3 regions of the Neobacillus sp. NRS-1170 genome follow, and region 2 is predicted to be linked to each of the others. Evidence: riboswitches for the same ligand, from Rfam matches in the RefSeq annotation. Region 2 holds a riboswitch; each other region holds the start of a gene.
The links. A riboswitch is a leader RNA that binds a small molecule or an ion and turns the genes downstream of it on or off. The one in region 2 is predicted to bind S-adenosylmethionine.
Positions count from the first base shown of each region.

Region 1: another riboswitch for S-adenosylmethionine. It lies ahead of metK (methionine adenosyltransferase); the one in region 2 lies ahead of ACIFOT_RS25315 (peptide-methionine (S)-S-oxide reductase).
Region 3: another riboswitch for S-adenosylmethionine. It lies ahead of ACIFOT_RS11550 (homoserine dehydrogenase); the one in region 2 lies ahead of ACIFOT_RS25315 (peptide-methionine (S)-S-oxide reductase).

Region 1 covers NZ_JBITPF010000047.1:31,627-33,897, reverse strand. The annotation lists gene pckA (phosphoenolpyruvate carboxykinase (ATP)) at 1-283, opposite strand, end outside; SAM riboswitch class I at 548-677, shown strand; gene metK (methionine adenosyltransferase) at 945-2,144, shown strand.
Region 2 covers NZ_JBITPF010000069.1:5,819-8,089, forward strand. The annotation lists gene ACIFOT_RS25305 (MMPL family transporter) at 1-224, opposite strand, end outside; gene ACIFOT_RS25310 (TetR/AcrR family transcriptional regulator) at 408-938, opposite strand; gene ACIFOT_RS25315 (peptide-methionine (S)-S-oxide reductase) at 961-1,314, opposite strand; SAM riboswitch class I at 1,406-1,521, opposite strand; gene ACIFOT_RS25320 (electron transfer flavoprotein subunit alpha/FixB family protein) at 1,639-2,271, opposite strand, start outside.
Region 3 covers NZ_JBITPF010000025.1:287,573-289,843, forward strand. The annotation lists gene ACIFOT_RS11540 (GNAT family N-acetyltransferase) at 1-84, shown strand, start outside; gene ACIFOT_RS11545 (GNAT family N-acetyltransferase) at 106-777, shown strand; SAM riboswitch class I at 856-968, shown strand; gene ACIFOT_RS11550 (homoserine dehydrogenase) at 1,042-2,271, shown strand, end outside.

The DNA.
Region 1 (2,271 bases), on a different contig from region 2:
CTAATACCTTTTGATAGAGGTTAGTAAATACTTCTTCGGAAATAGGCTGATTGGATCCCCAAGCGATTTTATCCTTTGTTGAATTTTCAACGACAATAAATTTATCTTGCGGTGAACGTCCTGTATACTTGCCTGTGGAAACACGAACTGCACCAGTTGAAGTTAAGGATCCTTCATTTCGGTTTAGAATTTTTTCAACTAACTGAGGAACTGATAATTGAACTTGGACATTATTTTCTTTAAGTAATTGCTTTAATTCATTGGGAATATGAACAGAATTCATTTTTAATTAACCATCCTTTTTATTTAATTTAAAATGGCGATTATTATATCGATTAGTATAACACATTTATAAAATTAGTCTATACTATTTAATTATTTCAAGTTGTATTTTATACATTATTCAGGGAATAAGCAAAAAGAAAATATTTATATCATGAAATTAAAATATTTTTATATTTATAGCCATTTGCATGGTAAAAGTTTCATAAATATCGATTGACACCCTTCAATATTGTAGGGTATGATTTTAATTTGAACGGATACTCTCTTATCCCGAGCTGGTGGAGGGACAGGCCCTATGAAACCCAGCAACCTGCAAACGAAGAATGGTTTTGTTTTATTTTTCGGGCAAAGGTGCTAAACCTGAGGCAAGGCTTGACCTTGAACGATAAGAGTGAAAGGCACGCAAACATTTGCACTCAACCTTTCCTCATGCGATGGAAAGGTTTTTTGTTTTTCGTGCTACATAATCGCTTTTTGTTTATCCCATCGTGAGAATCTTCAGCCGGGTTTATTATTAATACTGTGTTTATTAATAAAATACCCGTGTTTATTTCATACTACTAAGGGAATGAGTTCCGTATCAACCCGAGGTTAAACTAACAAGGTAACATAACCCCACACATAACCTCACTTTATTCAATAATATAGGAGGAATTCAGATGTCAACAAAACGTCGTTTGTTCACTTCTGAATCAGTAACTGAAGGTCATCCTGACAAGATCTGTGACCAAATTTCTGATTCCATTTTAGATGCTATTTTAGCAAAGGATGCTAATGCCCGTGTTGCGGCTGAAACTTCCGTAACAACAGGCTTAGTACTTGTAGCTGGGGAAATCACCACTTCTACTTATGTGGATATTCCAAAAATTGTTCGCGAAACAGTTAGGGAAATTGGTTACACTCGTGCAAAGTACGGCTTTGATGCGGAAACTTGTGCCGTATTAACATCGATTGATGAACAGTCTCCAGACATTGCAATGGGGGTTGACCAAGCGCTGGAAGCTCGTGAAGGACTAATGTCTGATGAGCAAATCGAAGCAATTGGTGCAGGGGACCAAGGTTTAATGTTTGGCTTTGCATGTAATGAAACAAAAGAGTTAATGCCTCTTCCAATTTCACTTGCTCATAAGCTGTCACGCCGTTTAACAGAAGTTCGTAAAGAGGAGCTTTTACCTTATCTACGTCCTGACGGTAAAACACAAGTTACCGTTGAATATGATGAGAACGATAAACCAGTTCGCATAGATACAATTGTTATTTCGACGCAGCATCACCCAGAAGTTTCGCTCGAGCAGATCCAGCGAAACCTTAAAGAATATGTGATTAATCCAGTTGTTCCCAATGAACTAATTGATGAAAATACTAAATACTTTATTAACCCGACTGGCCGTTTTGTTATCGGCGGACCACAAGGGGATGCAGGCTTGACAGGACGCAAAATCATTGTTGATACTTACGGCGGTTATGCTCGTCATGGCGGCGGTGCTTTCTCTGGTAAGGATCCAACAAAAGTTGACCGTTCTGCCGCTTATGCAGCACGTTATGTAGCAAAAAATATCGTTGCAGCAGGTCTTGCTGATAAGGTTGAAGTACAGCTTGCTTATGCAATCGGTGTAGCAAGACCAGTTTCCATTTCTGTGGATACTTTTGGCACAGGTAAAGTAAGCGAAGATGTTTTAGTTGATCTTGTAGATGCAAACTTTGACCTTCGCCCAGCTGGCATTATCAACATGCTCGGACTTCGCCGCCCAATTTATAAGCAAACAGCTGCTTATGGACACTTTGGCCGTACAGATGTTGATCTTCCTTGGGAGCGTACTGATAAAGCTCAAACATTACGTGAGCAAGCAAATCTATAATTAGTCTGATAAGGAGTTGCATATATATGTAACTCCTTTTATTTATTAGAGTCTATTTTAATATAGGGCGGGTTTAAGTAGGTCGAAAGAAGTGAAAAATGATTGTACTTGATTTTCCTCAAGTTCA
Region 2 (2,271 bases):
ATTTTATTTTTATCATAAAAAACGATAAGGTTGTTCGTCCCTTTGGTAGTATCCATCTTTTTGAGGATATTGTCTGCTATGACCGAAGGGCTTTCATTCCCCGTTCCTTGCTGTCCTTTTTGCCGCAGTATGGCATTGATGTCGGGCTGAATGACTGTAAGCACTATTGTAGCAATCAGCCATAAAGCAAATATAGCCCAACGGCCTTTTATGATTGATCTCACCCTACTTGTTCCCTCCTATTTTGAATAAAATGTTTATTTTTCCTGTTGGTCTTCTTTCAGAAAAAACAAAACATCATCGATTTCCCTCTTCACATTAGTCACTATAGCAAGGGATTAGGAAGGGTTCAAAAACCAAAATGGAACGAGTGCATCAAAATAATACATTATTATCATTTTGTATTATTACAACATTACCTGGTTGAAGATTTCGAATAGCTCTTCTTTCTTATAATTATATTCTTTACTAACCCAATTCTGTAAAATGGTTATAAAGGAAGTGGCATATAAATCACACATGACCTCAGGATACTTCGATTGATTGATTTTTGTGGAAATCGGATCATTCTCTGTTTTTGAATGTTCACGTAAAATATCACTGGCAGTTTTAACCATGCTTTTGAAAAATATATGCCCATCCGATCCCAATAACGTATTTTCAAATAACACAAAATGTTCATCTACATAATCGACTAATAATCTAAACGTGTCAGTATTACACTCCTTATTTAATTTAATAATCTCTTCAGATAAATGATAAATAAAATCTCTTAGCAAGCTATATTTATCTTCATAATAACGATAAAAAGACGTGCGATGAATTAACGCATCATCACATATATCTTGAATCGTGATATGTGAGAATCGTTTTGTTTGTAAAACACGCATAAAACTTTGTATGATTTGGCGCCGTGTGCGCTCAGTCGTATAGTTCATAGTACACATCCCTATCATGAATTCAAAAGCTAATATGCTCCCATACTGGAGTAATTTCTGTAATAATTTCATTATTTAATATATGTTGCAGCTCGTTTTTCTTTTGCTTAGCTACTGTAACTTGATGAAGATCAGAAAAGAAAATGAAGGATTGATTTTTATATAGCTGACCTTCTCTTGCTGTTGGGTCATGTAAATCAAAAAACAATTCTACAAGTTCATCATAAGATACTTTCCACGGATTAAACCATATTTCAACAATCTTTACATTTGAGTCTTTTAGATATCCAGTTCGAACCTTTTCAATCCCACGATTTCCTGTAATAAATGCTTTTTGACTAAAAAATTCGCTTGCACCAAACACTGCTCTTTCCATTTAATATCGCTCCTTCAGAGCGATAAGCCTTCTTTCCATTCAAAAAACCTCTCTTTGATTAAAAGAGAGGTTGGTATGATGAAATACTTTCCTCTCATCTTTCAAAGGTTATCACCTTTGCAGGAATTAGCACCGTTTCAAGTCAATATTTTGACTGATGGTTGCCGGGTTTCATAGGGCCTGTCCCTCTACCACTCTGGATAAGAAGTTTATCGCTATTTATTTTTAATAACAATAACACCAGCTTAACTGAAATTCAAGTATTAAATAAAAAAACAAAGGTGGGACCTAACTAACCCCACCTTTCTGTTTTACAAAATTACTTCATCCTTCGCTGGTGCTGCTTACCTTTTCTCTAGATAAAGCATTTTGAAACTGTTCGATTAGTATAGGAACGATTTCAAAGGCATCGCCAACAATTCCATAATGACAGTTTTGAAAAATAGGGGCTTCTTTGTCCTTATTAATGGCAATTATTAAACCGGAATTTTTCATTCCCACAATATGTTGAATCGCACCAGAAATTCCAATCGCAAAATAGATTTTTGGCGTCACTGTCACACCAGTTTGCCCTACTTGATGTGCGTGTTCGATCCAACCTGCTTCCACCACATCTCGGCTGGCACCAACCGCTCCTCCGACGGTTTTCGCCAATTGGTGGATTAACTGAAATCCCTCGAAGCTCCCTAATCCTTTCCCGCCGGCAACAATGATGTCCGCCTCGTCGATTCTAACTTTCTTTACCGTTTCCTTGACTATTTCCAAGACTTTTGTCCGAATATCTTCTTCCTTTAGGGATATTGTTTCTTCAACAATCTTCCCTGTTCTCCCTGCTTGCGGGGTCAGCGCCTTCATGACTTTGGCGCGAACCGTCGCCATTTGCGGCCGATACTTTTTACATAAAATGGTCGCCATAATATTTCCGCCAAAAGCCGGTCTGCTCGCCAATAGTAACCC
Region 3 (2,271 bases), on a different contig from region 2:
TTAGGTGTTTCAACAAATTATCTAGATGATGAAGAATCCTGCAATCATGCAGCGATTATGGAATGGAGGAATCCATTCAAATAAAGAATGGGGGCGTATTTACAAATGGAGTATAAACGAATAACAAATATTGATGACCCAAATTTTAAAAAACTTCATGATTTAATGGGGAAGATATTCCCGCCTGAGGAAGTATTGGATTATGAGCTATGGAAAGAACCGTTAGAAGATCCAAGTATCCGAGTGTTTGTTGCTATTGATGATGAACTGGTAGTTGGAGCTACAGAATACCGCTATTACCATGATTGGAATATCGCAATGACAGATTTCACCATTATCAGTAAGCCAGGGTTAGGCCTTGGCCGATTTTTAGCTCAGAATCGTTTGAAGGATTTACAATTGCTTGCAAAAGAGAACGAAAAAGAGCTATTTGGTATGTTCGCTGAAATTTATGATCCTTATAGAGTGGAACATCATGAATTTGGCGGTGTGAAAGTGATGGATCCTTATGTGCGCAGGGAGGTACTATCCCACCTAGGCTATAAACGTCTAGATCTAGCTTACGTTCATCCATCATGGGAAAATAACGGTGAGGCTGTCTCCGGCCTTGACTTATGCTTTATGCCTACAAGTGATGAGGTAGATCGTTTGCCAGCAGCACTTGTAAAAGATTTTCTCACAACGTATTATTCAGTGCTTTCTAATAAACCGCAGGAATGGTTTTTTATGATTGAAAAAATCGGTAACAAGGAATCAATTGAATTATTGCCTCTATAAAAAAAACTATTGACTTTGACAGAAGATTCAGCTAATATTCATTTTATATTCTTGGAAATTTAATGAAAAATTATATATCTCTTATCCAGAGCGGCGGAGGGACATGGCCCGATGAAGCCCGGCAACCTTCAAGGTAATCCTTGAAAAGGTGCTAATTCCTGCAGGTTTTTATAAAACCTGATAGATAAGAGGAGGAATCTAAGCCCTCTTCTTATGAAGAGGGTTTTTCGTATTTTCAAATTATTTATTGAAGGGGTGCAAAAGATGACTGTTATAAAGGTGGCAATCTTAGGTTTTGGTACGGTTGGTGAAGGTGTCTACCGGACGATTGAATCCCATGCTGACGACCTTGAAGCCGTTTTAGGCAAGAAAGTGGAAGTGGCCGCGATTCTAATCAAAAATAAACAGAGGGAAAGAAATATTCGTAAAAATATTTTAGTAACTACAAACTTTGAAGATATACTCAACTTGCCAAAGCTTGATATTGTAATTGAAGCCATTGTAAACAAGGAGCCGACCTATACATTTTTGCAAAAAGCAATTGAGCGGGGCTGCCACATTATTACAGCCAATAAGGAAATGTTTGCACACCATGGAAAACAACTGATAGAGCTTGCAGAACAAAATAACGTCTCTGTGGGCTTTGAAGCCACAGTTGCCGGGGGAATCCCGGTGATTCAAACACTAAAACAACTATTAAAAATTAACCGGGTTCAACAAATTCAAGGAATATTAAATGGGACCTCGAATTTCATCCTAACCGAAATGAGAGAAAAGAAGTGGTCCTTTGCCGAAGCTCTGCTTCAGGCTCAAGAAAATGGCTATGCAGAAGCAGACCCAACCAATGATGTCGAAGGCTTCGATGCATTTTACAAAACAATGATTCTAAGCCGACTTGCATTTGGGGAAGAACCGAATTGGCAGGATGTTGAGCGTGAAGGAATCACTTCCATCACAAGTGAATTAATTGACGCTGCCGAAAAATTAGGATTGAGGTTTAAACATATTGCAAGTATCTCTAATGAACGCGGTCAAATACAGGTATCCGTGAAGCCGGCACTTGTCGGGAAAGAAAATCCTTTTTATCATGTTGAAGGCGTCGAGAATGCTGTTAGTGTTCATTCAGATATTGTTGGCAGAATTACACTGCAAGGACCTGGAGCGGGAATGTTTCCTACCGCCAGTGCAGTTATCGAAGATTTGGTCTATGTCTGCCTAAATACTCAGAAGGATAGAAGTTTTAAAGTTGAGGATACAGCAGTTTCTGACCAACAAAGAAGCTGCAAAGAAGAGCTCTGGTTTGTACATGCTCAGAGCAATTATTTTCAAAGCCTTCCGTCTAACTTGATTGAACAAACATTCAAACAAACTTATATAATCAGGGCGACAAAGAGGGAGGTAGAGGGGCTGGCTAATCAAGATAAAGAAATTTCTTATTTCCCAATAGTGGGTGAGTATCAGACAGCAAATGAAGACAAAGTATTGACAGCTCAA